4 regions of the Micromonospora sp. BL1 genome follow, and region 2 is predicted to be linked to each of the others. Evidence: riboswitches for the same ligand, from Rfam matches in the RefSeq annotation. Region 2 holds a riboswitch; each other region holds the start of a gene.
The links. A riboswitch is a leader RNA that binds a small molecule or an ion and turns the genes downstream of it on or off. The one in region 2 is predicted to bind cyclic di-AMP.
Positions count from the first base shown of each region.

Region 1: it holds a riboswitch for cyclic di-AMP, as region 2 does, so the genes downstream of both, EAD96_RS30100 (NlpC/P60 family protein) here and EAD96_RS12915 (hypothetical protein) in region 2, are expected to answer to the same signal.
Region 3: it holds a riboswitch for cyclic di-AMP, as region 2 does, so the genes downstream of both, EAD96_RS23230 (transglycosylase family protein) here and EAD96_RS12915 (hypothetical protein) in region 2, are expected to answer to the same signal.
Region 4: it holds a riboswitch for cyclic di-AMP, as region 2 does, so the genes downstream of both, EAD96_RS30480 (hypothetical protein) here and EAD96_RS12915 (hypothetical protein) in region 2, are expected to answer to the same signal.

Region 1 covers NZ_RCVK01000411.1:17,389-24,279, reverse strand. Annotated here, with positions in the region: gene EAD96_RS30110 (C40 family peptidase) at 1-727, shown strand, start outside; gene EAD96_RS30105 (N-acetylmuramoyl-L-alanine amidase) at 799-2,832, opposite strand; cyclic di-AMP (ydaO/yuaA leader) riboswitch at 3,071-3,205, shown strand; gene EAD96_RS30100 (NlpC/P60 family protein) at 3,219-4,253, shown strand; gene dcd (dCTP deaminase) at 4,317-4,895, opposite strand; gene EAD96_RS30090 (pyridoxamine 5'-phosphate oxidase family protein) at 4,974-5,519, shown strand; gene EAD96_RS30085 (zinc metalloprotease) at 5,589-6,581, opposite strand; tRNA gene EAD96_RS30080 (tRNA-Gly) at 6,853-6,891, shown strand, end outside.
Region 2 covers NZ_RCVK01000222.1:19,843-27,647, reverse strand. Annotated here, with positions in the region: gene EAD96_RS12945 (cation-translocating P-type ATPase) at 1-2,043, opposite strand, end outside; gene EAD96_RS12940 (hypothetical protein) at 2,061-3,032, opposite strand; gene EAD96_RS12935 (heavy-metal-associated domain-containing protein) at 3,068-3,274, opposite strand; gene EAD96_RS12930 (metal-sensitive transcriptional regulator) at 3,355-3,654, shown strand; gene EAD96_RS12925 (SHOCT domain-containing protein) at 3,780-3,989, shown strand; gene EAD96_RS12920 (YibE/F family protein) at 4,151-5,425, shown strand; cyclic di-AMP (ydaO/yuaA leader) riboswitch at 5,580-5,711, shown strand; gene EAD96_RS12915 (hypothetical protein) at 5,715-6,743, shown strand; gene EAD96_RS12910 (carbonic anhydrase) at 6,801-7,454, opposite strand; gene EAD96_RS12905 (helix-turn-helix domain-containing protein) at 7,622-7,805, shown strand, end outside.
Region 3 covers NZ_RCVK01000308.1:8,217-16,021, reverse strand. Annotated here, with positions in the region: gene EAD96_RS23245 (transglycosylase domain-containing protein) at 1-1,230, shown strand, start outside; gene EAD96_RS23240 (M4 family metallopeptidase) at 1,640-3,703, shown strand; gene EAD96_RS23235 (YbaB/EbfC family nucleoid-associated protein) at 3,860-4,309, opposite strand; gene EAD96_RS23230 (transglycosylase family protein) at 4,496-5,146, opposite strand; cyclic di-AMP (ydaO/yuaA leader) riboswitch at 5,145-5,290, opposite strand; gene EAD96_RS23225 (LLM class flavin-dependent oxidoreductase) at 5,462-6,823, shown strand; gene EAD96_RS23220 (helix-turn-helix domain-containing protein) at 6,871-7,347, shown strand; gene EAD96_RS23215 (SDR family oxidoreductase) at 7,381-7,805, shown strand, end outside.
Region 4 covers NZ_RCVK01000416.1:46,221-54,025, forward strand. Annotated here, with positions in the region: gene EAD96_RS30460 (carbonic anhydrase) at 1-589, opposite strand, end outside; gene EAD96_RS30465 (alpha/beta fold hydrolase) at 738-1,652, shown strand; gene EAD96_RS30470 (AAA family ATPase) at 1,777-3,894, shown strand; gene EAD96_RS30475 (cation diffusion facilitator family transporter) at 3,986-4,900, shown strand; cyclic di-AMP (ydaO/yuaA leader) riboswitch at 5,044-5,174, shown strand; gene EAD96_RS30480 (hypothetical protein) at 5,179-6,252, shown strand; gene EAD96_RS30485 (SRPBCC family protein) at 6,276-6,728, opposite strand; gene EAD96_RS30490 (STAS domain-containing protein) at 6,830-7,189, opposite strand; gene EAD96_RS30495 (hypothetical protein) at 7,610-7,805, shown strand, end outside.

The sequences.
Region 1 (6,891 bases), on a different contig from region 2:
GCCGCTGGAGCTGGCCTCCACGCTCGCCATGAACAAGGTCGGCGACATCGCGGCCCGGTACTACATCCAGGGCCCGTCGCAGGAGCTGGGCGCGCTGCTGGTGAACAGCAAGCCGGGCGCGCTGGCCGAGCAGCTGGTCATGCTGGACCGGATCGCCGACGACCAGCGCCGCCAGATCGCCGGTGTGCTCAAGGTGCGCGACGAGTACAACCGGCAGAAGGAGAAGCTCGACGCGCTGATCGCGCTGGAGATCAAGCAGCAGAACGACCTCGCGGCGAAGAAGAAGCAGATCGACTCGGAGATCAAGCGGCTGACCGCCATGCTCCCGGTGACCTCGATCCGCCCGGCGGGCTGCCCCAAGATCGACGGCGTGGTGAGCAGCGCCGCGCGGACCGCCATCAAGACGGCGTGCGCCCAGGTCGGTGACCCGTACGTGTGGGGCGCCACCGGCCCGAACTCGTTCGACTGCTCCGGTCTCACCCAGTACGCGTACAAGGCGGCCGGCATCTCGCTGACCCACTTCACCGGTGCCCAGTGGAACGAGGGCCGCAGGGTCTCCCGCTCCGAGGCCCGCCCCGGGGACCTGGTGTTCTTCGGCTCCGACCTGCATCATGTCGGGCTCTATCTCGGCAACGGGGTGATGGTGCACGCGCCACGTACCGGCAAACCGGTCCAGGTGTCGAGCATCAACACCCAGCCGCTCGCCGGCTTCGTCCGGGTCAGCTGACCCGCAACCCCTGACAGCGGGAAGGCCCCCGGTCCACACGGACCGGGGGCCTTCCCGTGTGCGGTGACGGTTCAGCGCGGCGCGCCGACCGGGGACGGCAGGATCAGCACGTCGTCCAGGTTCACGAACATGATCCGGTGACCGAACTGGACCTGCACGTAGCGGTTCTCGCCGCGGACCACGGTCCGGTCACCCGGTGCGGAACCGTCGAACGAGACCGCCCGGTAGTACTCGCCGGGCAGCACCCCGCCGACCGCGTACCGCTGGCCGGCGGCGAACGTGTACTGCAGCGGCGAGATGGCCTGGTACGGGATGGTGTCCGGGTAGGCGGCCTGCTCCGGGTAGGCCCGCCCGTACACCGGGATGGTGGCCTTGCCGGGCCGCGGCGTCACGACGAAGCCGGTGGCCCACTTGGCCGTCGGCGCGGAGGCCGGGTTGAGGAACCACGCCTTCTGGCCGAGGTACCAGATCGCCGTCCAGTCGCCCTGGCGGCCGGCGAGGGCGTACGTCTGGCCGGCCGAGGCGCGGGCGCCGTGGTCGGAGATGTACATGGTGTCCGGCGTGCCGTCCGGGCGCAGCCCGAGGTCGTTGACGAGCGGGGCGTCCGGGCTCGGCGCGGTCCGCAGGATCACGGCCGAGGAACCGCGCGACGGGCACGGCTCGGCCGGCGGCCGGGGCGTCGGGACGCCGGGAGGCTGCTGGTTGCAGCCGGTGAACGCGGGCCGGTTGGTGGCGAAGTCCGGGTCGATGGTGACCAGGCCGGTCCGGGGCGTGCCGGTGCCGCGGAACGGCGCCTTCATCAGGTCGAAGTAGTGCGACCAGTCCCAGTACGGTCCCGGGTCCCAGTGCATGCCGCCCACGTTGGCGGCGGTGATGCCGGGCACGTTGTCGTGGCCGATGATGTGCTGCCGGTCCATCGGGATGCCGAGCTTCAGCGCGAGGTGGCGCACCAGCTTGGCGGAGGTGCGGTACATCGCCTCCGTGTACCAGGTGCCCTGACCGGCGAAGCCCTCGTGCTCCAGGCCGATGGACTTCGCGTTGACGTACCAGTTGCCGGCGTGCCAGCCCACGTCCTTGGTCTTGATGTGCTGGGCGATGTAGCCGTCCACCGAGCGCAGCGTGTAGTGCCAGCCCAGGTAGTCGGCCCGCTTCACCAGGTCGACGCTCGGGCCGAAGTAGCCCTCGGTGTCGTGGATGACGATGTACTCGATCTTCTGCTGCTTCGGCCGGTCGCCCAGGTCGTGGTTGCCGTAGTCGCCCGGGTCGTCGCTGAGCTGCTCGTACGGCGCGGGGATCCACTCGCAGGCCAGCCGGACCGGGCACTCCAGCCCGTCCGGCCGTTCGGCGTTGCGCAGGCCGAGGCGGGCCAGGCGGGAACGGTCCGGCTGCGCGGCGGTGGCGGGAAGCGTGACCCGCTGGCCGTCGTCGGTGGTCCGGCTGGCACCCTGGCCGAGCTGGTCGTACACCTCGTCGGCGAAGGCCGCCGCCGCGTCGGAGGTGTCCGCGCCGGAGTACCGGGCCACCGCGGCGTACCAGGCCGCCGGGTCGGTGCCGGCACCGACCGGCCCACCCACGGCCTTCTGGTACGACGCCAGCAGCGCCGCGCCACCGCGGATGTTCGCGGCCGGGTCGGTCCGCAGCGTCCCCGCGTCGAGCCCGGTCAGCGCGGCGGCCGCGTCGAGCGTCTGGAGCGAGGCGGGCGGCAGCGGGGTCTCCCGCTTCGGCGCGGCGGCCGTGGCCGGGTCGAGCTTGAGCGGGCGGGCGTCGTCGCCGCGCGGGTCCTCGTCCTCGTCGACGTGGGCGCTGCCCGGCATGGCGAGGATGTGCGCGGCGTCGGTCAGGTGCATCGGGCCGTAGCCGCCGCTGGTGCTGGGCTGCCCGGTGTGGGTGTCCCAGCGGGACTCCAGATAGGAGACGCCGAGCAGCACGTTCTGCGGCACGCCGTACTCGGCCGCGGCGGCGGCGTATTGTTGTTGCCGGTCGCTCGCGGGCGCGGACGTGTCCGGCGCGGCGGTCACCGGGCCGGTCGTCGCCAGCGCGGTGGCTGTCGCCACGGCGGCGGCGAGCAGTATCCGTCTGCCCGACGGCGGGGCGGAGAGGTGCATCGAACCTCCTGGACAGGGATGGGGGTCACTGCGTTTCCACCCTCACTCCGCACACCCGTGAGGGTCAATACCTTTCCAGTGGGTAATCAGCCTTGAAAGAAAATTTCACCTCCGCGCAGGGCGCGGCACCGCATCGCGTACGGAGTGTCACGGCGCTGGAAGTTGCGGATCGATAACGGTGGTCCCTACTCTGGTGAATCGTCGGCCGCACGTCTCACCGTCCAACCCGGTCGGTGACGGTCCGACACCGCCGAGTCGCCTCCGGGCGAGCCGGGGAACCAGGTACCTGGGGTGAATCCGCAGCGATGCGGTAGGGCGGCTCCCTTCCCGCCCGAATCCGTCAGCTAACCCGGTAGGCGGTACGGAAGAAGGAGTACGGACGCCCGGTGGCACTCCATGCCCCGCGGCCGTCGTCGAACCGGTCGGTCGACCGGTCCTTCGTCGCGCCGCGTTCCCGCTGGTCCCGCTTCACCACCGCCCTCGCCGCACTGGTCGGCACCGCCGTCGTCCTGACCGGCGGCGCCACGGCGGCACACGCCGAACCCTCGGTCGCCGAGATCGAGGCCCAGATCGACCGCGACTGGAACAAGCTCGAACCGGTCATCGAACAGGTCAACGCCGTACGCGGGCAGCTCGCCGTGCGGCGCAAGCAGGCCGACGCGCTCGGCCGGCAGATCGCACCCCTCCAGGCCCGGGTGGACGCCGCACTCGGCCAGGTCGGCGGGCTCGCCGCCGACGCCTACAAGGGCGACAACCTCTCCACCGTGAACGCGCTGCTGGGCAGCCGCTCGCCCGGTGACCTGGTCAACGGCCTGGAACTGCTCGACCGCTTCGCGCACCGCCAGCACGAACAGGTGCGCTCCGTCGCCGCGCTGCGCGACGAACTGGCGGCGAAGAAGAAGCCGCTGGACGAGATGATCGCCGGCCTGGCACGTACCGAGGCCCAGCTCGCGGCGAAGAAGAAGCAGATCGATGCCGAGATCGCCAAGCTGGAGAAGCTGCGGCTCAAGGTGTACGGCAAGGGTGGCGGCGGCCCGCTGCGCCCGGCGCCGTGCCCGTCCGGCTACCCCGGCGGCCCGGCCGGTGCGGCGGTCAAGTTCGCCTGCGCCCAGATCGGCAAGATCTACGTCTGGGGCGCGGCTGGACCGGACCACTTCGACTGCTCGGGCCTCACCATGGCGGCCTGGGCCAAGGGCGGCGTCTCACTGCCGCACAGCGCACGCCAGCAGCACGGCGTGACGAAGCGGATCAGCCGGGCCGAGCTGCGCGCCGGTGACCTCGTCTTCTACTACAGCGACCTGCACCACGTGGCGATGTACGTGGGCGACGGCTGGGTGGTGCACGCCTCCCAGTCCGGCAAGCCCATCACCATGAAGCGGGTCGATGACGGCGACATCAACAGCTACGGCCGTCCCGGCTGAGGTCGTGCTCCGGGGCTCCGCCGGTGACGGCGGGGCCTCGGCGCGGCGCCCCCGGCGTTGGTGTCAGCGAGTCGGCCAGGTGCGCCAGCTCTGCCAGGACCGGCTCGGCGTCGGGCCGCGCTGCCCCTGGTAACGCGAGCCGTAGACGGCCGAGCCGTACGGGTGCTCGGCCGGCGAGGAGAGCCGGAAGATGCAGAGCTGGCCGATCTTCATGCCCGGCCAGAGCGTGATCGGCAGGTTCGCCACGTTCGACAGCTCCAGCGTGACGTGGCCGGAGAACCCCGGGTCGATGAAGCCGGCCGTCGAGTGGGTCAGCAGGCCCAGCCGGCCCAGGCTCGACTTGCCCTCCAGCCGCCCGGCGAGCTGGTCGCCCAGCGAGATCACCTCAAGCGTGGAGGCGAGCACGAACTCGCCCGGGTGCAGCACGAACGGCTGCCCCTCCGGCACCTCCACCATCGAGGTCAGGTCGTCCTGCTGGATCGACGGGTCGATGTGCGTGTAGAGGTGGTTGTTGAAGACCCGGAACAGCCGGTCCAGGCGTACGTCGATGCTCGACGGCTGCACCAGCGTGGGCTCGAAGGGCTCCAGCGCGAGCGTGCCGGCCTTGATCTCGGAGACCAGGTCGCGGTCGGAGAGCAGCATCGGAACACCATAGCGACCGGTGCGGGTGACCAGCGTGTCGCACTACATCTTCGTACACGTGTTCGATAGAGTGTCCACATGGCTTCCTGGTCCGAATTCGCCGCCGACGAGCCCCGCCTCGCCGACGAGATCCGCCTCCTGATGCAGCAGTACGGGCCGGGCTTCGGCTACCTCGCCACGGTCCGCGCCGACGGCGGCCCCCGGGTCCATCCCGTCTCCCCGGTGATCACCGACGACGGCCTCTGGTGCTTCGTCATCGACTCGCCGAAGCGCCGCGACCTCGAACGCGACGGCCGCTACGCGCTGCACTCGTTCCCGCCGGAGGAGAGCGACGACGAGGCGTACGTCGCGGGCCGCGCCCGGCCGGTGACCGACCCGGCCACCGTGGCCCGGCTGGCCCGGATCGCCCGCGCGTCGCCGCAGGGCGACTGGCGGCTGTTCGAGTTCACGGTCGAGGCGGCGATGCTGACCCGGCGCGACCCGGTGGCCCAGCCCGGCGCCGCCCCGCCGCAGGTGCGGGTCTGGCTCGACCCGCGCGGAGCCGAACCGGCCCGGCGGGAGCCGGTGGGCGCGGAGGCCCGGCGCGGCCGGCACGGCTTCGACACCCGCCGCCCGGCCGCCTGACCCGACCCGGAACGAAACGGTGCCGGCCCCGTCCGAGGACAGGGCCGGCACCGGTACGTGGTGCGAGGGTCAGGCCGCGCGGTAGGCGTTCCACGCGGTGAGCATGCGGCTCGCCTGGCCGGCGGTGAACTGGTACATGCAGGAGTCGTACGTGTAGTCCATGAAGTTGGTGATCGGGTCCTTGCCCGCGGTCGAGCAGGTGTCCCGCCCGGTCGGGCACTGGTACGCCGGGGACGCCTCGGCCGGGGTGTCGGAGACGCTGTCGCCCGAGCCGGAGCAGCCGCCCTGGAAGGTGTGGTAGAGGTTCAGCCAGTGGCCGACCTCGTGGGTGCCGGTGTCACCCTGGTTGTAGTTGGTCGCGGTGCCGCCGGGCAGCGACTCGTTGAGCACGACCACGCCGTCCATCTTGTCCAGCGTCCGCTTCGGGAACGTGGCCCAGCCGAGCAGGCTGTCGCTCAGCTCGCCGAGATAGATGTTCAGCGTGTTCTTGCCGCCCTCACGCAGCGAGGTCTTCATCGAGCGCTCGGCGGAGGAGCCCTGCACGATCGGGTACCACGACGGGTTGGTCACCCGGTTGATCTTCGTGAGCTGGAACCCGAACGCGGTGGCGGCGCCGCCGGTCGAGCCCGCGTACGACTGGTTCAGCACGGTGATCTGCTGGTTGATCATCGAGTCGGTGATGTTGCCACCGGCCCGGGTGCTGTTCTCCTGGATGACGTGCACGACGACCGGGATCGTCACGGTGGCCAGCGGCGCGACGGCGCCGGTCCGGAAGTTGGCCCGCTCGCGCTGCGCCGCGGCGAGGTCGGCCTCACGGTCACGGACCTGCTGGGCGGTCAGGTGGTTGGGGTCCAGCTTGGCGTTGCCACCCTTCGCGACGCGCGCGTTCGCGTGCTCGTCGGCGTGGGCGTCGGCCGGCTCGGCGCAGACGCCGGCCGGGGCGGCCGAGAAGGCCGAAGCAGCGGGGACGACGCCGACGGCGGCGGTGCTGAGCAGCAGCGCGAGGGTCGACGTCGCGACACCGGCGGTACGCCGGGTCAGCAGGTTGGGACGGAGTCCCATGGGCCCACCTCTTTCTGACGGCGTGCCAGGGGGTGTGTCACGCCGGTTCGGAAACGTGGGGCAGACGTTACATCTCATCGACAGATTTGAGAACGCCCATATGTTGCCGACGTGCAACTTCGCGCCGGCCGGCCCCGGCCCTGTGCTTGATCCACTCCAGCTCGGGGAGGTGGCGGGGTCAACCGCCCGCCGATGCAGCCACCTCGCCGAAGTGGCGCGCGGGCACCTGGATGCACGGGGGTGGGGGCCTTCAGGTAGAGTGGTGCCGCCTGCGGGTGTAGTTCAATGGCAGAACATCAGCTTCCCAAGC
Region 2 (7,805 bases):
CAGGTCGCCCCGGACCAGCGTCAGGTCGGCGGCCTCGATGGCCGCGTCGGTGCCGGTGCCCATGGCCAGCCCGAGGTCGGCCCGGGCCAGCGCGGCGGCGTCGTTCACCCCGTCGCCGACCATGGCGACCACCCGGCCCTCGCGCTGGAGCCGCTCGACCACGTCGACCTTGTCGGCGGGCAGCACCTCCGCGATCACCTCGTCGATGCCGACCTCGGCCGCCACCGCCTTCGCCACAGTGGTGTTGTCGCCGGTGAGCAGCACCGGCTTCAGGCCCAGCTCACGCAGCCGGGCGACCGCCGCCCGGCTGGTCGGCTTCACCGCGTCGGCCACCGCGAGCACACCGCGGGCCCGCCCGTCCCAGCCGGCCAGGATCGCCGTCCGCCCGGCGGCCTCCGCGCCGGTCGCGGCCCGCACGACCTCCTCGGGTACGTCGAGACCCCGCTCCCGCAGCAGCCGGGCCCGGCCGACCACCACGGTCCGGCCGTCGACGGTGCCGGTCACGCCCAGCCCTTCGGCGTTGGCGAACTCGCCGACCGGCGGCAGTGCCCCGGCCTCGGCCGCAGCCTCGGCGACGGCGCGCGCGATCGGGTGCTCGGAGGCGGCCTCCAGCGCGCCGGCCACCCGGAGCAGCTCGGCGGCGTCCTCTCCGTCGGCCGGCAGCACCTCGGCCAGCGCCATCCGGCCGGTGGTGACGGTGCCGGTCTTGTCCAGCACCACTGTGTCGACCCGGCGGGTGGACTCCAGCACCTCCGGCCCCTTGATCAGCACACCGAGCTGCGCGCCGCGCCCGGTGCCGACGAGCAGCGCGGTCGGCGTGGCCAGGCCGAGCGCGCACGGGCAGGCGATGATCAGTACGGCCACCGCGGCGGTGAACGCGGCGGTCGGCCCGGAGCCGGTGCCGAGCCACCAGCCGAGCGTGCCGGCGGCCAGCGCGATCACGATCGGCACGAACACGCCGGAGATCCGGTCGGCGAGCCGCTGCACCGCCGCCTTGCCGGTCTGCGCCTGCTCCACCAGCCGCGCCATCTGGGCGAGCTGCGTGTCGCCGCCGATCCGGGTGGCCCGGACCACCAGCCGGCCGCCGGCGTTCACAGTCGCGCCGACCACGGCGTCGCCGGGCCCCACCTCGACCGGCACGGACTCGCCGGTGAGCATGCTGGCGTCGACCGCCGACGTGCCCTCCTCGACCACGCCGTCGGTGGCGACCTTCTCGCCGGGCCGGACCACGAACCGGTCACCGACCGCGAGCCGGCCGACCGGGATCCGGGTCTCCTGCCCGTCGCGCAGCACCGCCACGTCCTTGGCGCCGAGTTCGAGCAGGGCGCGCAGCGCCGACCCGGCGGTGCGCTTGGAGCGGGCCTCGAAATACCGCCCGGCCAGGATGAACACGGTCACCCCGGCGGCGGCCTCCAGGTAGATGTTGCCGGCTCCGTCGCCGCGGGTAATGGCGAAGCTGAACGCGTGCGTCATCCCGGGCATGCCGGCGGTGCCGAGGAACAGGGCCCAGAGCGACCAGCCGAACGCGGCCAGCGTGCCGAGCGAGACGAGCGTGTCCATGGTCGCGGCGCCGTGCCGCAGGTTGACCAGCGCGGCGCGGTGGAACGGCAGCCCGCCCCAGACCACCACCGGGGCGGCCAGGGTGAGCGAGGCCCATTGCCAGTAGTCGAACTGCCAGGCCGGAACCATGGCGAGCACGATCACCGGCAGGGTGAGCACGGCGGAGACCCAGAGCCGCGTACGCGCCGTGCGCAGCTCGTCCACCGGCTCCCCGGCCGTGGCGGCGTCCGCCTGCTCGGGCGGCGGCGGCACCACTGCGGTGTAGCCGGTCTTCTCGACGGTGGCGATCAGGTCGGCCGGCGCGATGTCGTCGGCGTACCGGACGGTGGCCTTCTCGGTGGCGTAGTTCACGGTCGCCTCGACGCCGTCCATCCGGTTGAGCTTCTTCTCGATCCGGGCGGCGCAGGACGCGCAGGTCATCCCGCCGATCGCCAGTTCGATCAGGTTCGGCGCGGTGGGCAGCGCCTTTCCCGTGGCAGTCATCGCGGCACCTCCGGCGCTCAACTGTGCCCGTGCCCCGGGGTGCCGTGTCCGGCGTCCGGGGTCGGTGCGGTGGTGGATGCCGGCGCGGCGGGCGCGGGCGCGGTCCGGTCGCCGGCCAGGACGGTGAACTCGGCGGTGTGCACCGCGTCGCCGTGCCGGAAGTCCAGGTAGAGACGGTACGCCCCGGCGGAGGGCACCTCGGCCGCGAACGTGATCGCCGGACCGGCGGGGGTGCGCCCGTCGCCGGGCATCCCCTCCGGGTGCACGTGCAGGTACGCCAGGTCGCCCTGCCGCAGCGCCACCAGGTGCCCGTACGCGCCGAGGTAGGGCTGAAGGTCGGTGACCGGCCGCCCGTCGCGGCTGACGGAGAGCGTGAGCCGGCTGGTGCGGCCCGGCTCCGGCGTTCCGGCCAGGGTGACGGTGTAGCCGTCGACTGTGGTGCTGGTCACCGGCGCCGGCAGCGGCCTGGCGGTCAGCTCGCCGGGGACCGTGACGTCCAGGCCGAGGGTCAGCGGCTCGCCGCCCTCGGGGGTGAAGTCGGCGAAGGCCCGCCAGACGCCGGGGCCTCCGAGCGGCGAGGCGACCCGCCAGGTGCCGTCGCCGGTCATCTCCGGGTGGACGTGCCGGAACCCGGACAGGTCCCGGCGGGCGACGATCAGGTGCATGCGCTTGTCGTGGGCCACCTCGAAGCGGGTGACCGGCGCGCCGTCCGGGCCGGTGATCCGGAAGGCGAACTGCCCGGCCGGGGCGGTGGCGGGCTGGAACGTGTAGCCGCGTTCGGAGACGAGCAGCCCGCCGGGCAGGTGCGCGGAGGCGCCGCTCTCGTCACCGTGGCCGGTGTCGCCGGCCCCGTGGTCGCTGTCGCTGTCGTCGTGGCGGGTCTCGGCGGCCGGGGCGACGGGATCGGCCAGGTTGCCGATCCCGTACGCCGCGCCGAACACCGCCACGAGGCCGAGGGCGAAGCCGCTGAGCTTCGTCGCCGTGTTCATGGTGTCTCCTCGGTTTCTACGGGTCGTCGGACCCGTCACGCACCGACGAGGTCGTAGCCGGCCTCGTCGACCGCCGCGCGGACCGCGTCCGCGTCCAGCGGGTTCTGACTGGTGACGGTGACCCGGCCGCTGGCCAGGTCGACCTGGACGTCGGTGACGCCCGGCAGTGCGCTCAGCTCGGTGCTCACCGAGTTGACGCAGTGCCCGCAGGTCATGCCGCTCACCTGGTAGGTGGTCTCCATCTCGCCCTCCGATCTGATACCCCCCAGGGGTACGTTCGGAACGTTAGCATACCCCCGAGGGGTACGCTATCCTCGGTTTCATGACCGCGCCGTCCAGCCCGACCCGGGGCTACACCGCCAGCAAGGACCAACTCCTCGCCCGGCTCCGCCGGATCGAGGGCCAGGTCCGTGGCATCGAGAAGATGGTCGAGGACGACCGATACTGCATCGACGTGCTGACCCAGATCTCGGCCATCCAGGCGGCGCTGGACAAGGTCGGCCTGGGCCTGCTCGACGGCCACGCCCGGCACTGCATGCACGAGGGCGCCGCCGAGGGCCGGGCCGACGAGATGGCGACCGAGATGATGGCCGCCGTCGGCCGCCTGATGAAGCGCGGCTGAGCGGGACCTCCGGCCCTCGTAGCGGGGCACATCGACCCGCGCCGACGCGGTCGTGCCGGTCGTACCGTCGAAGTGGCGGGCAGGCCGGCCCGGCGGACCCGCGGCGACGGACGGAGGGCGGCCCGATGATGTGGCAGAGCCCGATGATGGGCTGGATGTGGATCTGGTCCCTGCTGGTGCTCGCGGTGCTGGCGGGGCTCGTCTGGGCGGCCGTGCGGTGGACCGGCCCGCAGTACCTGGGCCCGACGACGGCCAGGCGCATCCTGGACGAGCGGTACGCCCGCGGCGAGATCGACGAGGACGAGTACCGGCGACGCCGGGCCGGCCTGGGCTGATCCGCGCGGAGCGCGTCACGGTCACGGTGCCCGGAAGCGCCCGGCCGGGTTGCCTACCATGGCCGGGCGACGACCCGGACGTGGTCGACACGTCCACGCCGGCCGGGTGACCAGACCGGTCCGGCGGACCAGGCGTCGCCGCGACCGTTGGGAGAGACGCCATGGGTGCCGACCACACCCACCCCGCACCCGCCGCGCCGCCGGGCGTACGACGGCTGCTCGTCGCCGTGGTGGTGCCGCTGTTCGTGATCACCGTGATCGCGGCGCTGGTGCTCTGGCCCCGGCAGGACCGGGAGCCGGTCGGCGGCGCGGACGTCCCCCGCTACCACGGCACCGTGACCCGGGTGGTCACCGAACCCTGCCCGCCGACCCCGGAGTCCCCGGACGGCGCAGGTGGCCCCTGCGGCACGGTGACGGCGACCGTCGAGCAGGGCCCGGACGCGGGCCGGCAGGTCGAGACACCGATCCCGGCCGGGCCGGGCGCACCCCGGGTCGCGGTCGGCGACGAGGTCGTCCTGGTCGAGCTGACCGACCCGGCCGACCCGGCGGTGAAGTCCTACAACATCGCCGAACACCAGCGCGGCACGCCACTGATCTGGCTGATGGTGCTCTTCGCCGCCGCGATCGTGGCGTTCGGCCGCTGGCGCGGTCTCGCCGCGCTCGGCGGCCTGGTGGCCAGCTTCGCCATCCTGCTCGGCTTCGTGCTGCCGGGCATCGGCGCCGGTCAGCCTCCGCTGCTGGTGGCGATCGTGGGCGCCGCGTTGATCATGTTCGTGGTGCTCTACCTGACCCACGGCGTCACCGCGCAGACGTCGGTGGCGGTGCTCGGCACGCTCGGCAGCCTGGTGGTCACCGGCGTGCTCGGCCTGCTCGCCACGTCCGCCACCCACCTGACCGGATTCGGCAGCGAGGACGCCACCACGCTGTCCATGTTCCAGGGCGACGTGGACCTGCACGGCCTGCTGCTGGCCGGCATCATCATCGGCTCGCTGGGCGTGCTGGACGACGTCACGGTCACCCAGGCGGCCACCGTCACCGAACTGGCGCACGCCAACCCCGGCCTGTCCCGGCGGCAGCTCTACCGGGCCGCGACCCGGGTCGGCCGGGCGCACATCGCGTCCACCGTCAACACCATCGTGCTGGCGTACGCGGGCGCCTCGCTGCCGCTGCTGCTCCTGCTGGTCGCCGACTCCCGCCCGGTGAGCGAGATCCTCACGAGCGAGTTCCTCGCCCAGGAGATCGTCCGCAGCGCGGTGGCCACGCTCGGCCTGATCGCCGCCGTACCGCTGACGACCGGACTGGCCGCGGTCGTGACCACCGCCGGACGGCGCTCGCGCGGCGCGGAGCCGGCGCCACCCGCGGCCCGGCCGCCGGCCGGACGGGACGACGCGCTGGAGGCGCTCGGCGGCGGGAAGAGCACGGAGGCCGCATGGTGACACTCCGCAGCGTGACCATCGATCTCAAACGCGACGCTGGTCACGGTGCGCCACGGCGAAATCTCGCTATTGGTCGGCTTCCGGACGTAGATCCTCAGGAGTGCTGTCAGGTAACCTCGCTGCCGGTCACCGCCGAAGGCGCGCACCGGCGCCAGCGGTGCCGCCGCCCAATCGCCCGCGGGCGAGCCGGGGAACCAGGTACATGGGGTGAATCCGCGACAGCGGTAGGGGCCACTTCCGTCCCGAACCCGTCAGCTAACCCGGTCGGCGGCCGACGGAAGGGAACACTGTGACGGCACCCCTGCGCCGCTGGCTGACACCCGTGGTGGCCGTGCTGACCTCGCTGGCAGTGCTGGCCGGGCCGGCCCCGGCGACCGCGGCCCCCACCGCGGCGGCACCCGGCACCCCCTCGGGGCACGAGGAGGACGGCGAACCGCCGCTCATCACCGAGGCGATCGACGCCGCCAACCGGAACTTCCTCCAGGCCAAGGCGAAGCTCGCCAAGTCGCAGGACCGCCAGCGGCGGCTGGCGGCCGAGGTGAAGACGGCACAGGCCGAACTCGACGCGCTCAGCCCGCAGGTCAACCAGCTCGCCGCCCAGTCCTACCGGACCGGCCGGATGGGCGCCATGGCGATGCTGCTGGAGAGCAACTCACCCGACTCGTTCGTCCGCCGGGTCAACGCCCTGGACGAGCTGAACCTCCTCAACGCGCAGCGCCTGGCCGCCATCAACGCGGTCAAGACCCGCGCCGAGCAGGCCAAGATCGCGCTCGACGCCGAGGTGCGCGAGCAGGAGAAGCAGAAGAACGCGATGGAGCGCGAGAAGGTGCAGGCCGAGCGCGCGCTGAAGCTCGTCGGCGGTCTCGGCTTCACCGGCGGCCTGGTCTCCGCCACCTCACCGGTCGCCAAGATCGCCCCCGGCCGCACGGCCGACGGCGGCTGGAAGGCCGAGTCGTGCAGCGAGGACGACCCCACCACGTCGGGCTGCGTCACCCCGCGCACGCTGCACGCGTACAAGGAGGTCCGGCGCGCGGGCTTCAAGCGCTTCGTGGGCTGCTACCGGCCCGGCGGGCCGTGGGAGCACCCCAAGGGCAAGGCGTGCGACTGGTCGCTCCAGAACAGCGGCTTCGCGCCCTGGCACAACAACGACACCCGCCGGTACGGCAACGAGGTCGCCGCGTTCCTCATCCGCAACGCCGACCGGCTGGGCATCTACTACGTCATCTGGAACCGGCAGATCTGGTTCCCGGCCACCGGCTGGAGTTCGTACAGCGGACCGTCGAACCACACCGACCACGTCCACATGTCGCTGCTCTGACCCGGACACGGTAAAAGGGGCCGCCCTCGGGCGGCCCCTTTTCGTCTTCCCGGCGGCTCAGCCGGCCAGCGCCGGGTCGGCGGGCGCCGCCGGAGCGGGCAGCGGGGCCGGGGACTGCGCCACGGTCCGCACCTCGCCGCCGGCGAGCCGGTACGACATGCCCACCACCGTGCACCGCCCGGCCGCCACCCGCTCGGCCAGCACGGCGGAGCGGGCCAGCAGCGTCTCGACGGTCTGCGCGATGTGCACGTCGATGATGCCGTCGAGGTCGTTGACGCCCTGGCGGGAGGCGCGCAGCAGGCTGGGCGATACCGCGTCCACCACCGCGCCCAGGTGCCCGACCAGGGCGGCCCCGGTCCGGAACCCCTCCCGGGCGGCCTGGACCGCGCCGCACGAGTCGTGCCCGAGCACCACCACGAGCGGCGTGCCGAGCACGGTGACCGCGTACTCGACGCTGCCGAGCACCTCCGGCCCGGCGGTGTGCCCGGCCGTACGCACCACGAAGAGGTCACCGAGACCGCGGTCGAAGATGATCTCGGCGGCGAGCCGTGAGTCGGAGCAGCCGACGATCACCGCGAAGGGATGCTGGCCGTCGGCGACAGCCGCGCGGTGCCCGGCGTCCTGATTCGGATGCTGCGGGGCACCGGTGACGAACCGGTGGTTACCGGCACGCAGTTCGGTCAGTGCCTGCTCCGGGGTGCTCGGCGTCATGTCCCTCACCTCGTCTACCTGGGGAACTACCGGGCCGAACGGCCTCGCGACCCACGGTCACACGCACCTCGGGGCCCGTCAAGATTCGTGATACGCATTTCATACTTTCCCGTTGCCACCCGCCCTCGGCCCGCGCCGATTCGGCCGGTGGCGGCGGTGGCCATAGCATGACCACCATGGCGACCACACCAGTTGAGGACGGGAGCCGCCGTAACTGGACCTTCCTCACCAACCACGGCCACGTGCTGCTCGCGATCGCGCGCAACCCCACCGCCCGGCTGCGCGACGTGGCCGACGAGGTGGGCGTGACCGAACGGGCGGCCCAGGCCATCGTCGCCGACCTGGAGGCCG
Region 3 (7,805 bases), on a different contig from region 2:
CGCAACTGGCAGGCGGCGCTGGTGGCGGTGGAGCCGGGCACCGGCCGGGTGCTCGGCTACTACGGCGGCGACAAGGGCTCCGGCGCGGACTACGCCGGCTGGTACTACGACGAGAACGGCGAGACCCGCGGGTTCGGCCAGCATCCGCCGGGGTCGTCGTTCAAGGTGTACGACCTGGCGGCGGCCGTGCGCGACGGGATCTCGGTGAAGCAGCGGTTCGACTCGCCGGACACCAAGGAGTTCCCCTCCTCGGGGCGCACCAGGGGGAGCGCGGCCGGGCCGATCCGCAACGCCGAGCGCGCGCCCTGCCAGCCGGACTGTGCGCTCTGGGAGGCCACAGTCGCCTCGCTGAATGTGACCTACTTCGAGCTGACCGAGAAGCTCGGCACCGACAAGGTGATCGAGATGGCCCGGCAGGCGGGCGTGGAGTCGATGTGGGAGACGGTCCGCGGCAATCCCCGGCCACAGCGCGTCGACCTGCGCAGTGATCCCGCCGACGAGGTGGCGAAGCGGTTCTCCACCGAGGTCGGGATCGGGCAGTACGGGATCACCGTGCAGGACCACGCGAACGGGATGGCGACGTTCGCGGCCGGCGGCAAGCGCGCCGACGCGCACTTCGTCCGGTCGGTGACCAAGGACGACGAGGAGGTGTGGACCGAGCAGCTGCGGACGACGGACCTGGGCCTGGACCGGGAGGCGATCGACCAGCTCGACTGGACGCTGCGTCGGGTGCGGGCCGCCGAACTGGGCAACGGCTGGGACTCCGCCGGCAAGACCGGCACGTGGCAGGCGGGGCAGAGCACCACGCAGAACGTGCACACCTGGATGGTCGGCTGGACCGGCGCGCTCGCCTCGGCCGTCTGGCTGGGCACCACCGACGGCAAGCCGCTGCGGACGAAGGGCGGCAGCTACGAGGTATACGGCTCGACCGGCGCCGCGCCGATCTGGCGGCAGTTCATGAACCGGGCCACCGCGGCCATGAAGCTCGACCCGGGCAAGTACCGCTTCGGTGAGCCGGCGTTCCCCGGCGAGACCCCGGAGCCGACGCGGTCGGTGCCACCGCCGCCGACCACCGCCGCGCCGACGCCCTCGGAGTCGCCGAGCCCGAGCCCTTCCTCGTCGAGCCCGAGCCCGGGCCCGACCGGTCGGCCGACGTCGCGGCCGACGCTGACGCCGTCGCTTCCACCGCTGCCCACCGTGTCGCCGACGCGTACCCGCGGCCCGCGCTGACCCGGCCGGGCGGCGGATCGGCCGCCCGGCCGCGCGCACGGCGGCCTCGCGTCTATGCGCGCCATTCGCACACAGCGGCAACGTCCGCAATTTGCACGCCCGCCCATCCACAGTCGGCGATGTTCGCCCTGATCAGGGCCTATTGAAGATCATGGTTGCCTGAATCGACGCGCGCGGCGACACGCCCGACTGTCAGCCGTTGCCCAGGTCACCCATTGCTCCGGGCTCGGGCGGCGTGTGATTGTGCACCAGCGAGCCGCCGACCCCCGGCGACTCACGACGGTCGATCTGTCGACCCGGAGCCACGCCGGCAGCTCCGGTGACCGGCCGTCACCCTGCCTCGCACCACCGCGCCGCCCGTCCCCACCGGGCTCCGTGCGGCGCGCCTGTAGAACAGGAGCAAACCCCCGTGAAACTCTCACCTCGCTTCGCCGCGCTCACCGGCGCGGCCGCGGCCGGCATCCTCGCTGCCGGCACCGCCGCGGCCGTGCAGGCCGCGCCACCCGGGCCCGCCGCCCCGGACCCGGCCCAGGCCCGCGCGACCGCCGCCGACTCGGCCCGTGCCCTGGTCGCGAACCGTCCCGCCTACCTGCAGGCCGGCTCCGACGACGCGTTCGTCCAGAAGCCGGTCATCTCCTCCGAGGGCACCCAGTACGTGCCCTACGAGCGCACCTACAAGGGCCTGCCGGTGGTCGGCGGCGACTTCGTGCTCGCCACGGACGCGGCCGGCAACCTGAAGTACGCCTCGGTCGCCCAGCAGCGGCCCATCGGCGCCCTTGCCACCACGCCCGCGCTGACCCGGGACGCCGCCGCAAAGACGGCGCGCGCCCAGCTCACGACCGTGAACGCGGTCGAGGGCACCACGCTCGTGGTCTACACGCTCGGCGCCGCACCGGCACTGGCCTGGGAGACCACGGTACGCGGCACCGGCGCGGACGGCCCCAGCCGGCTCACCGTCGACGTCGACGCCCGCACCGGCGCGGTCCTGCGCAAGCAGGAGCACGTGGTGCGCGGCACCGGCACCGGCGCCTGGAACGGGCCCAGCCCGCTGACGCTCAACACCACCCAGTCGGGCTCGACGTACACCATGAAGGACCCGACGGTCACGAACCTGAGCTGCCAGGACGCGGCGAACAACACCACGTTCAGCGGCTCCGACGACGTCTGGGGCAACGGCACCGCCACCAACAAGGAGACCGGCTGCGTGGACGCGCTGTTCTCCGCGCAGACCGAGCACAAGATGCTCGCCCAGTGGCTGGGCCGCAACGGTGCCAACGGCAACGGCGGCTACTGGCCGATCCGGGTGGGCCTCAACGACCAGAACGCCTACTACGACGGCAGCCAGGTGCAGATCGGCAAGAACACCGCCGGTCAGTGGATCAGCTCGCTGGACGTGGTGGCGCACGAGATCGGCCACGGCATCGACGACAACACCCCCGGCGGCATCTCCGGCGGCGGCACGCAGGAGTTCGTGGCTGACACGTTCGGCGCGGCCACCGAGTGGTTCGCCAACGAGCCGTCCAGCTACGACGCGCCGGACTTCCTGGTCGGCGAGAAGATCAACCTGGTCGGCTCCGGCCCGATCCGCAACATGTACAACCCGTCCGCGCTCGGCGACCCGAACTGCTACTCCAGCAGCATCCCGTCGACCGAGGTGCACGCCGCGGCCGGCCCGGGCAACCACTGGTTCTACCTGCTGGCCAACGGCAGCAGCCCGACCAACGGGCAGCCCTCCAGCTCCACCTGCAACGGCAGCAGCGTGACCGGCCTGGGCATCCAGAAGGCCATGAAGATCATGTACAACGCGATGCTGCTGAAGACGTCGTCCTCGTCCTACCTGAAGTACCGCGTGTGGACGTTGCAGGCGGCGAAGAACCTCTACCCGAGCGGCTGCACGGAGTTCAACGCGGTGAAGGCGGCGTGGACCGCGGTCAGCGTACCGGCCCAGTCGGGTGAGCCGACCTGTGCCGGCGGCACCCCGACGCCCACGCCGAGCACCACGACCACTCCGCCGTCGGGCGGCTGCTCCGGCAACAAGCTCGCCAACCCGGGCTTCGAGTCGGGCAACGTGAGCTGGAGCGCCTCGTCCGGCGTCATCACCACCGACAGCGGCCAGGCCGCACACGGCGGCTCGTACAAGGCGTGGCTGGACGGGTACGGCTCGTCGCACACCGACACGCTCAGCCAGTCGGTGACGATCCCCGCCGGATGCCGGGCGACGTTGAGCTTCTGGCTGCACGTCGACAGCGCGGAGTCGACCACCAGCACCGCGTACGACAAGCTCACCGTCAAGGCGGGCAGCACCACGCTGGCCACCTACTCCAACCTGAACAAGGCCACCGGCTACGTGCAGCGGTCCTTCGACATCTCGTCGCTCGCGGGCACCACGGCGACCATCTCGTTCAGCGGCGTGGAGGACAGCTCGTTGCAGACGTCCTTCGTCGTCGACGACACCGCGGTCACCCTGAGCTGACCGTGGCGTAGCGCGGCCGGTCGTCGTCCTCCCGGCGGCCGGCCGCCTCGTCGTGCCAGAGCCTCGTCGTGCCAGAGCCTCGTCGTGCCAGAGCCTCGTCGTGCCGGCCGGGCCGTGCCGGGCGTCGCGGGGTCGCGGCGCCACGCGGCCGTCGGGTCAGGCCGGGCGGCCGGCCCGGGACGGGGTGCCGCGGTCGCGGTGGATCCGCGCGGCCGCCTCGTGCATCGCGCGGCCGAACAGCTCGGCCTGGTCGCCCATGGTGCCGAGCCGTGCGGCGAGCGCGTCGGCGTCGGCCCGCGCCGACGCGCTGACCTGGGCGTCCAGCTCGGACAGCGCGGCGTTGGCGGCGGTGACGAGGTGTCCGCAGAGGACGTCGAGGCGCTCGCCGGCCAGCTCCGGGTCGACCGTCACGGAATCCAGCCGGCCACCCTGGACGGCGACCGCGCGGACCCGCCCGCCGGCGGCCGTGCCCTCGGCGCGGAGCAGGTCGCCCGGCTCGCCGTCGGCGTGCGCCGAGGCCCGGGAGCGCATCGCGGTGAGCGCCTGCTGCGTGCGGGTCAGCAGCTCGTCGAGGCTCGCGGCCGCCGAGAACGGGTCGTTGGTCATTTCCGCGCTTTCTTCACGTCTTAGCCGAGCACCGTGACCCTAGCAACCGGCTCCGACGAATCGCGGTCACCGGCTGTCGCGGGCCGCGCCCCGGCGCCGCGAGCAGGCCGGACACCGGCGACGCGGCGTGTCGCGGACGGGTGAACGCCCGGCCGGACGGACCGGCCGGGCGTTCTCCGGCCGCTGTCAGCGCAGGCGCAGCCGCTGACCGGGGAAGATCAGGCCCGGGTCGTCGCCGACCACTGCCCGGTTGCGCTCGTGCAGGGCACGCCAGCCGCCGTCGACGCGCTGCGCCACGGCGATCTCCGACAGGGTGTCCCCGCGCCGGACCACGTACGTCCCGGCACCGCTCGTGGGCTGCGGCGCGGCCTTCGTCGCGGGCCGCTCCGGCGCGGCCCTGCGCGGGGCCGGCCGCTCCGGGGCGGCCTTGCGCGGAGTGGCCTTCGTGGTGGCCCGCTCGCCGGCCCCGGCCGACCCGGCGTTCGCCGAGCCGCCCTTCCTGCCGCAGACCGGCCACGCGCCGATGCCCTGACCGCGCAGCACCTTCTCGGCGACGGCGATCTGCTCGGAGCGGCTGGCCAGGTCGGCGCGGGCGGCGTACTTCTTGCCGCCGTAGCCGTTCCAGGTGGCGCGGGAGAACTGGAGCCCGCCGTAGTAGCCGTTGCCGGTGTTGATCTTCCAGTTGCCGCCTGACTCGCAGCGCGCGACCGCGTCCCAGTTGACGCCCGCGCTGGCCGGGTCGGCCGGGCCGAAGAGGGTCGCGGCGCCGACGGCGGCGCCGGCCAGAACCGCCCCGAGAGCGGTACGGCGGCTTCGGGCTGAGTATTCAGTTGCCATGTGGATTCCTCCACGCCGACGAGGTGAGCTGTCGGGTTCGGGCCGAGGAGCCCGGCCGCCGGTGGCGGCTTCACCCCGAGGTGACGATGCACCGTGGAACGCGTGGTTCCCCCGCTCCCGCGCGAGGTTCGGTTACCGGGGACGGCGGCGGGATTTGGCGTTTCCGGCCCGCGGTGTCCGCGTCTGCGAACGAAACCGACGCTAGGAGCGTTTTGCGACGATCGTCCACTTCTTGTGATGCTCTTCACCCGGCCGGGCTACCGGCGGCGGCGCTACGGTGGCAGGGCCAGGCAAGATCACGGGAGGACGGGACGGATGACCGATCACGGACACGAGCTGACCTTCGGCGGCTTCCTCACCCCCGCCGCCGGGCAGCCCGACCAGGTGGTGGCGCTCGCCCGGCTCTGCGAGCAGGTCGGGCTGGACCTGGTCACGTTCCAGGACCACCCGTACCAGCCGGGCTTCCTGGACACCTGGACGCTGATGTCCTACGTGGGCGCCGCCACCGAGCGCATCCGCCTGGCCGGCAACGTACTCAACCTGCCGCTGCGCCAGCCGGTGGTGCTGGCCCGCAGCATCGCCAGCCTGGACCTGCTCACCGGCGGCCGGGTCGAGCTGGGGCTCGGCGCGGGCGCGTTCTGGGACGCGATCGAGGCGACCGGCGGGCGGCGCCTGTCCCCCGGCGCCGCCGTCGAAGCCCTGGACGAGGCGATCCGGGTGATCCGCGAGGTCTGGGACACCGACCGGCGCGGCATGATCCGGGTCGACGGCGAGCACTACCGGGTGGTCGGTGCCAAGCGCGGGCCGGCGCCGGCGCACCCGGTGGGCATCTGGGTCGGCGCGTACAAGCCGCGCATGCTGCGCCTGGTGGGCCGCGCCGCGGACGGCTGGCTGCCGTCCCTGTCGTACCTGCCGAAGGGCCCCGACGAGCTGCCCGCCCTGAACGCGCTCGTCGACGAGGGTGCCCAGGCCGCCGGGCGCGACCCGGCCGCGATCCGCCGCATGCTCAACGTGACCGGCACGTTCGCCCGTTCGTCGGCCGGTTTCCTGGCCGGGCCGCCGGAGCAGTGGGTGGAGGAACTGGCCGGGCTCACGCTGGAGCACGGCATCACCACGTTCATCCTCGGCAGCGACGAGCCGCGCGCGATCCAGATCTTCGGCCAGGAGGTCGCGCCCGCCGTGCGGGAGCTGGTCGCCGCCGGGCAGCACCTGGTGGACGTGCACGACCATCTGCGCCAGGAGCTGGCCCAGGTGCGCGACCTGCTGGAACAGGTCAAGCAGGGCTCGGTCACGCCGGGCCGGGCGCGGGCCGCGCTGAACGAGATGACCATGCGGCAGAACAACTGGACGCTCGGGGCGTACTGCGCGGCCTACTGCACGATGGTCACCCAGCACCACGGGCTGGAGGACGCCTCGATCTTCCCGCACCTGCGCCGATCCGAGGCCGGGCTGGCCGCCGTGCTGGACCGCCTGGAGGAGGAGCACGTGGTGATCCACGGCGTGGTGGAGAGCGTGGACCGGGCACTCGTGGAGCTGGTCCGCCGGCCCGGCGACTTCACCGGACTCCAGGAGGCGGTGGACCTGCTCACCGACACGTTGCTGTCGCACCTGTCGTACGAGGAGCACCAGATCGTCGAGCCGCTGGCCCGGCACGGTTTCTTCCCCGGCCAGCTGTGAGGTAGCTGACTTTTGGTTCCTTAAGTCAGGGGGGTACCGTCGACGCCATGACGGACCTCCTTGCGCAGCGTGACTCCTGGTCCACCGCCAACTGCTCGATCGCCCGGGCGCTCGAGGTGGTCGGCAACCGCACCACGCTGCTCCTGCTGCGGGAGGCGTCGTTCGGCACCCGCCGCTTCGACGACTTCGCCCGGCGGGTCGGCGTCAGCGAGCCGGTGGCCGCCGCACGCCTCAAGCAGCTCGTCGCCGACGGGCTGCTCGACCGGCGTCCCTACCGCGAGCCCGGGCAGCGCACCCGCGACGAGTACGTGCTCACTGCGAAGGGAAGCGACCTGATCCCGGTGCTCGTCGCGCTGCGGCAGTGGGGCGACGCGTACGCCGCCGACGAGGCCGGCCCGGCGGTCCGGGTGGCCCACGACGAGTGCGGCGCGCCGGTGCACGCGCGGCTGCGCTGCGACGCCGGGCACGACGTACCGCCCGGCGAACTGGCCGTCCTGCCCGGTCCGGGCCTGCTGTCCGCCTGACCTCCCTTCCCCACCACACCTCGGAGCGAGACCATGAAGATCGCTGGAAGCACCGCCCTGGTCACCGGCGCCAACCGCGGCTTCGGCCGGCACCTGGCCGCCGAACTCGTCGCGCGCGGCGCCACCGTCTGGGCCGGCGCCCGCAACCCGGACACCGTGGACCTGCCCGGCGTCACCCCGGTACGCCTCGACATCACCGACCCAGCGTCGGTGGCCGCCGCCGCCGAGCGGGCCGGTGACGTGACGCTGCTGGTCAACAACGCCGGCGTGAGCACCGGCACCGACCTGCTCGACGGCGACCTCGCGCAGATCCGGCTGGAGCTGGAGACGCACTACCTCGGCACGCTGTCGGTGGTACGGGCGTTCGCGCCCCGGATCGCGGCCAACGGCGGCGGCACGATCCTGAACGTGCTGTCGGCGCTGTCCTGGTTCACGTTCCCCGGCGTCGGCGCGTACGG
Region 4 (7,805 bases), on a different contig from region 2:
GCGTGACCTCGCCCGTGGCCAGGTCGTAGAGCGCGCCCTCCACCGCCAGCTCGCCGGCCTCCACCGGCCCGGCCAGGCGGTCGTCGGCGCGCAACGCGGCCACGGTGCGCCGGACGTGGCGGCGGATCGCCAACGGGTGCGCGTCCGGGTCGTCCACTCCGACGTCGGTGACCGCCGGGGCGATCCGGTCCACCACGTACGCCAGGTCCCCGCCGGGGCGCCGCCCGGTGCGCAGCGCCTCGACCGTCGAGCCGACCGCGCCGCAGCGCTCGTGACCCAGCACCATCACCAGACGTACGCCGAGCTGCTCCACCACGTACTCGATCGAGCCCCGCACGGCCCGGTCCAGCACGTGCCCGCCGGTGCGGATCACGCAGATCGAACCGAACGTCTGGTCGAAGATCGCCTCCAACGGCACGCGGGAGTCGATGCAGCCCAGCACCACCGCGTACGGCTGCTGGTCGCCGGAGGCCACCGCCGCGGCGGCGGTGACGTCGTGCCCGTGCACCGGCTGCCCGCTGACGAAGCGCCGGTTGCCGGCGAGCAGCTCGGCCAGCGCGGCGCGGGGAGTGCGGGCGGTGGACGGCATGTCTCCCAGCCTGGTCACCGATCCGACGCCGTGGGGCCGGACCGGAATCTTCTCTCCGGGCCGGTTGCCGTGGTCTCATGGCGGGTAACGCCGGTGTCACCGCCGGGTCATCCGGTGGACACACACCGGTGGGCCCGGGAGGTGGACGATGCCGGACCTGGAACTGCGGCTCCCCGACGACGTACGCCTGCACGTCAGCGTCACCGGGCCGGTCGACGCCGAGGTCACCGCCGTCCTGCTGCACGGCTGGACGCTGGACGGGCGCAGCTGGCACCGCCAGGTCGCGGAGCTGCGGGAGCGCTTCGGCGGCCGGGTCCGGGTGGTCACCTACGACGCGCGCGGGCACGGCCGGTCGAGCTGCCTGGCGCTGCGCGACGCCACCCTCGCACAGCTCGGCGACGACCTGGCGGCGGTGGTCGACGAGATCGTCCCGGCCGGTCCGGTCGTCCTGGTCGGGCACTCGATGGGCGGCATGACCGTGATGGAGTACGCCCACCGCCACCCCGACCGGTTCGCCGCGCGTACCGCCGGACTGGTCTTCGTCTCCACCACCGCCGAGGGGCACACGCACACCGCGTACGGTCTCTCCCCCCGGATCACCCGGCTGATCCGCCTGGCCGAGACCACCGGCGCCGGGGTGCTGGCCCGCTGCGGCGGCTGGCGGCCCCCGCACGCCCTGCTGCGCGCGCTGCGCCCGAGCATTCGCTGGATGCTGTTCGGCGACCGCTGCGACCCGGCGGACATCCGGCTGGTCACCTCGGCGGTGGCCCGGGCCACGCTGCGCTCGATCGGCGGTTTCCGCGCCTCGATCGGCGCCCAGCACCGGCTGGAGACACTCGCCGCGCTCGGCGGGCTGCCGGCCGCCGCGCTGGTCGGGGACCGGGACCGGCTCACCCCGCCGCCCTGCGCCGAGTCGATCGCGGCGGCGCTGCCCACCACGGAGCTGACCGTCTGCCCGGGCGCCGGGCACATGCTCATGATGGAGCGCCCCGACGCGGTGAACGCCGCCCTCTCCGGCGTGCTGGACCGGGTGCTGGCGGCCCGTCCCGCGACCCGCCTCTGAGCGTTCCCCACCTCCGGGCGGCACCGACGTACGCCACGTGCGCGGCATGCCCCGGCGTGCCGGTTGCCGGCGGCCCGTACCCTCATTCAGCCCGTCGTGCCCTCCGAACACAGGAGCATCCGCGTTGACCGACCAGACCACGCTGGACCGGGAGATCGCCGCCGAGCAGCGCCACCTCGACCGGGTGTACGCCCGGCTGGCCGAACTGCGCCGGTCCGCGGCGGAGGCCGAGCGGGAGGGCTACCGGCTGGCCCGGGTCGGCAACTTCGGCGCGCTGGTCGAGCGGGACGCGATGGTCTTCCACGCCGCCCAGCGCCGGCACGTGCTGGACGCCGAGCACGAGGGACTGGTGTTCGGCCGGCTGGACCTGCGGACCGGGCAGGTGCTGCACGTCGGCCGCCTCGGTGTGCGGGGCGTGGACGCGGAGACGCTGGTGGTGGACTGGCGGGCACCCGCCGCCGCCGCGTTCTACCAGGCCACGCCCGCCGAGCCGCGCGGCGTGGTGCGCCGGCGCACGATCCAGTCCGCCTCGGAGAAGGTCACCCGGATCGAGGACGACCTGCTGGACCCGGAGGCCGCGCCGCCGGACATGGCGGTGGTCGGTGACGGGGCGCTGCTGGCCACGCTGTCCCGGGCCACCGGCCGGGGCATGCGGGACATCGTCGCCACCATCCAGCGCGAGCAGGACGAGGCGATCCGCTCCCCCGGCAACGGCGTCACGATCGTCTCCGGCGGCCCGGGCACCGGCAAGACGGCGGTGGCACTACACCGGGCCGCATACCTGCTCTACTCCGACCGGGCGCGGTACGCCGGCGGCGGCATCCTGGTGGTCGGCCCGTCCGGCGTGTTCGTCGAGTACATCGCCTCGGTGCTGCCCTCGCTGGGCGAGGAGACCGCCACGCTGCACTCGCTCGGCTCGCTGTTCCCCGGCCTGTCCGCGTCCCGGACCGACCCGCCGGACGTGGCGGCGGTGAAGGGATCGCTGCGGATGCGCCGGGTGCTGGAACGCGCGGTACGCGACGCGGTGCCGGACTCCCCCGCCGAGCTGCGCCTGCTCTACCGGGGCGAGCTGCTGCGCCTGGAGCGCCCCGCGCTGGACGCGATCCGGGACCGGACGCTGGCCCGGGGCGCGCGCCGCAACGAGGTGCGCCGGGCGGCGTTCGACGCGGTGCTCGCCGCGCTCTACGCGCAGGCCCGCACGCTGCGTGTGGGCCGGTTGCCGGAGCAGCCCGCGTTCGAGGACGAGATCATCGAGCGGCCGGAGTTCCGCGAGTTCCTCAAGGCGTGGTGGCCCCGGCTGCACCCGCGGCACGTGCTGGACTGGCTGGCCCGCCCGGACCGGCTGCGCCGCTACGCCGGGGGGATCCTGTCCTCGGCGGAGATCCGGTTGCTCGGCGACGCGTACCGGAGCCTCGCGACCGAGGGGCTGACGGTGGCCGACATCGCGCTGCTGGACGAGTTGGACGCGCTGCTCGGCAAGCCGGTGCAGCGGGCCCGGCCCAAGCGCGACCCGTACCAGCTCGCCGGTGGCGTGCGCGAGCTGAGCACGTACGCCGACCGGCAGCGTGCCGCCCGCGCGGCGGCGCGGGAGCGTCCGGACGACTACCGCGACTACGCGCACGTGGTGGTGGACGAGTCGCAGGACGTCTCGCCGATGCAGTGGCGGATGGTCGGCCGGCGCGGGCGGCTGGCGTCCTGGACCGTGGTCGGCGACCCGGCGCAGACCGCCTGGACCGGCGACCCGCAGGAGCTGGACCGGGCCCGTGACCAGGCGCTGGGCCGGCGCAAGCGGCACCGCTACGAGCTGACCACCAACTACCGCAACTCGGCGGAGATCTTCGCGGTGGCGGCGGCGGAGATCCGCCGCCTCTACCCGGACCTGCCGCTGCCCGCCGCGGTCCGGTCCACGGGTGTGCCGCCGGTCGAGCGCACGGTGCCCGCCGCCGACCTGCCGGCGGCCACCGTCGAGGCGGCCGAGGCGCTGCTCGCGCAGGTGGAGGGCACCGTCGGCGTGATCACGCCGGTGCCGCGCCGGGACGAGGTGGCGGGCTGGCTGGGCGGGCTCGGCGCGGGCCGCCTCCAGGTCGTCACCAGCCTTCAGGCCAAGGGCATGGAGTACGACGGCGTGGTGCTGGTGGCGCCGGGTGAGATCCGGGCCGATCCCGGCTCGGGCGTCCGCACGCTCTACGTGGCGCTGTCCCGGGCGACCCAGCGCCTCACCACGCTCGACCCGGTGGGGTGACCGGCCCCGCCGCCACCCACAGTTCACTTGCATACATAGCGATGTGAACATACATTGGGCCGGGCCGGTACGCGGCAGGGAGGGTGTTGGCGTGGGCGCAGGTCATGACCACAGCGGTGCGGTGGCCAACGCGGCACACCGCCACCGGGGCCGCCTCTGGGCCGCGTTCGCGCTGCTCGCCGCCCTGATGGTGGTCGAGGCGGTGGCCGCCTTCACCACCGGCTCGCTGGCGCTGCTCTCCGACGCCGGGCACATGTTCACCGACGTCCTCGGCATCGGCATGGCCCTCGCGGCGATCACCGCCACCCGCCGGGCCGGCACCGACCCGCAGCGCACGTTCGGGCTCTACCGGCTGGAGGTGCTCGCCGCCCTCGCCAACGCCGTGCTGCTCGGCGCCGTCGCCATCTACGTCCTGGTCGAGGCGGTACGCCGCTTCGGCGAGCCGCCGGAGGTGCTGGCCGGCCCGATGCTGGTGGTGGCGGTGCTCGGCCTGCTCGCCAACATCGTCGCGTTCGCGCTGCTGCGCGCCGGGTCGAAGGAGAGCATCAACCTGCGCGGGGCGTACCTGGAGGTGCTCGGCGACCTGCTCGGCTCGCTCGGCGTGATCGCCGCCGCCCTGGTCATCGCGGTGACCGACTGGTGGTGGGCGGACCCGCTGGTCGCCGTCGGGATCGGCCTGTTCATCCTGCCGCGCACCTGGCGGCTCGGCCGGGCCGCGCTGCGCATCCTGGTGCAGGCCGCGCCGGAACACCTCCAGGTGACCGCCGTGCACGACCGGCTGGCCGCCGTACCCGGCGTGGCCGAGGTGCACGACCTGCACGTCTGGACGCTCACCTCGGGCATGGAGGTGGCCTCGGCGCACCTGACCACCGACCCGGGCGTGGACCCGGCCGGCGTGCTGGCCGCCGCGCGGGCCGCCCTGCACGAGGACTTCTCCATCGATCACGCCACGTTGCAGGTCGAACCCGGAGCGTCGGCCGGAGTGTGCGGACAGACCGAGTGGTGATTAGGACACACTTAAATCACTGTGGCTAATGTAGTCTTATGCCGGTTTTGCCCCGCCTAGTGGCACTGCTCCACGGAGCCGTGCCCGGGCAGCGCCGGTAGTCTCGGTCGCGGCCGCACCCGCGGGCGCCACCGGCCCCGGTGGGGCGGCCGTCGCCTAATCGTCCGCAGGGACGAGCCGGGGAACCACGTACGTGGGGTGCATCCGCGTCAGCGGTAGGGATCTTCCGTCCCGAACCCGTCAGCTAACCCGGTCGGCGCTGACGGAAGGACGTGTGAATGCCCCCAGTGGCACCTGTACGACGGACGGCCGCCCGGTTGGCGGCCCTGCTCGTCGCGACGCTGACCCTCGGCGTCGCGACCGTTCCGGCCTCCCCCGCCTCGGCGGCACCCGCGACCGGCCTGCTCGCCGCCGCGCCCGGCGACGACGAGGGCGGCACGCCCGAACTGCGCGCCCAGCTCGACGCGGCCAGCAAGGGCTGGCTGGAGGCGAAGGCCGCGCTCAACCGGTCGGTGAACCGGCAGAAGCAACTCAACGAACAACTCAAGACGGTCGGCGCCGAACTGGCCGTTCGGGACGCCAAGGTCGGCGAGATCGCCGCCGTGGCGTACCGCAACGGCCGCCTCGGCACCGCCGGGGCGCTGCTCGGCAGCAGCAGCCCGGAGGGCTTCATGGACCGGGCCGCCGCGCTGGAGCAGGTCGCCGCGCACGAGGACCGCACGCTGCGCGACCTGATCGCGACCCGTGACGAGGCCACCCGCACCCGCACCGAGCTCGACGGCGAGATCCGCGAGCAGCGCAAGCAGGTGGCGGTGATGGGCAAGCGCAAGGAGCAGGCCGAGCGTGCCCTCGAGGTGGCGAACGACCGGGCCTCGCGCAGCAGCAGCGGCGGTGGCAGCGTCCAGGGCACCTCCAGCAAGAACGCGAAGCCCGCGCCGCGCAACTCGGACGGCTCCTGGCCGTCGGAGTCGTGCAGCGTCAACGACCCGACCCCGGCGAACGGCTGCATCACCCCACGCACGCTGCACGCGCTGCAACAGGCCAAGGCGGCGGGCTTCACCCGGTACGTCTCCTGCCACCGGCCCAGCGGCTCGGGTGAGCACCCGAAGGGGCGCGCCTGCGACTTCGCCGCGCAGAAGAGCGGCTTCGGCGGCGTGGCCACCGGCGGCGACCGGACGTACGGCAACAACCTGGCCGCGTACTTCGTGCGCAACGCCGACCCGCTCGCCGTGCTCTACGTGATCTGGTTCAAGCAGATCTGGCTGCCCAGCAGCGGGTGGAAGTCGTACAGCGGCGGCAACGGCGACCCGTCCAGCGACCACACCAACCACGTGCACCTGTCGGTGTACTGAGCGCGCCCTGGAGGGCGGCCGGATCAGGCCGGCCGGCCCTCCAGGGTCGCTCCGAGACGCGCCGCCAGGCCCAGGTGAGCCGCCCGGGCCTGGCGGAACGCGTACCCGAACAGCGGTGCCGGTGCGGTGAGCGTGATCTCCACGTCGATGCGTACCGTGCCGTCGGGCTCGTCGCGCAGGCGGGTGTGGTTGCGTACCGTCGTCGCGGGCTGCTGCCGCGCCACGGTGACCACCTCGTCCTCGCCGGCGATCAACACGTCCGCCTGGTACGTGACCGGGAAGTGCAGCGGGCCGAGTTGCAGCCGGTCGGTGATCGCGTAGCTGGCCAGCGCGCCCGGCCGGGCCGGCAGCTTCCGGACCCGGACGATCAGCGGATGCAGCTCGCCCTGGCGACTCAGGTCACCCAGTAGCGCCACCGCCTCGGCCCGGGTGCACCGGGCCTGCACGGTGTAGCTGAAGCTGTCGCTGCTCTGCAAGCGGGCCCCCTCGCCGTCGTGCGTCGCGACGATCGTCCCGTACCGACGCCGGACTGGCAACGGGTAGAAGGTCCCCTGGCAGCAGGGGGTGTGAACGGCGCTCAGGCGCCGGGCAGCACCTCGGGGGTGTCGTCGGCGAACCACGGCTCGGGCGCGCCGAACAGGCCGAGCAGGCCGGTCACCCAGAGCTGCCGGTGCACGAACCGGCTCGGCTCGGTGACCACCAGCTTGACGCCGCTGACCTCGCAGGTCTGGAAGCCCGCGACCATGGCGCTGATGCCGACCGAGTCGATGAACGTGACGAGCCGCATGTTCAGCTCGATCCGCGAGGGGCGGCCCTTCGCGAGCACTTCGGCGATCGCTTCCCGCACCTCGTACGCGGTGTCGACGTCGATCTCCCCACGGGGCGCGATCTGGACGACACCACCCGGCCGCACCGACTTCACGATCGACAGGCTCACGCGAGCACCTCCACTCGCCCATGACGGGCGCCTCATCAGTACGCGGGCCGCGACCGAGCGTATTCCTCCGACGGCCCGGTCGCCACCCCCCGGGATGAGCAATTCGCGAACTGGGCACACCTGGGCGTACCCAATCCGGACCTCCGGGTTCCAGTTTCCCCTTCAGGGCGGGCCGCGGCCAACCCTGCGGCCGGGCGGGCCCGGCCGATCCGCCGACCAGGGTAGCGGGCGCACGCACGTCCCGTGGGCACCGGTCCGGCGCGTTCGGGTGGTTCGTCCCGTTCGCTGCCCGGGCCGCCCGTGACCCGGACATGGTTTGCCAGGCGTGCCGGTGGGGCACTGCCCGAGACAGTGAACCCGCCGGATGGACACCGGAGTCCGAAGTGGCCGCCGGCCTTCGGCACCCGAGGAGGTAGAACGATGTTCGGATCCAACCTGCTGGACCGCCGGGGCAAGGCCGAGCGGGTCGCCGACCAGGCGTGGCAGCACCTGCTCTCCGCCGCCGGTTCCGCCGGTGACAGCGTGCGCGACGCCACCCGTACCGCCCGCCGCAGCTCCTCCGGCCTGGCCGACGACGCCACCGACCTGGTCGGCAGCGCCGCCGAGGAGGCACGCC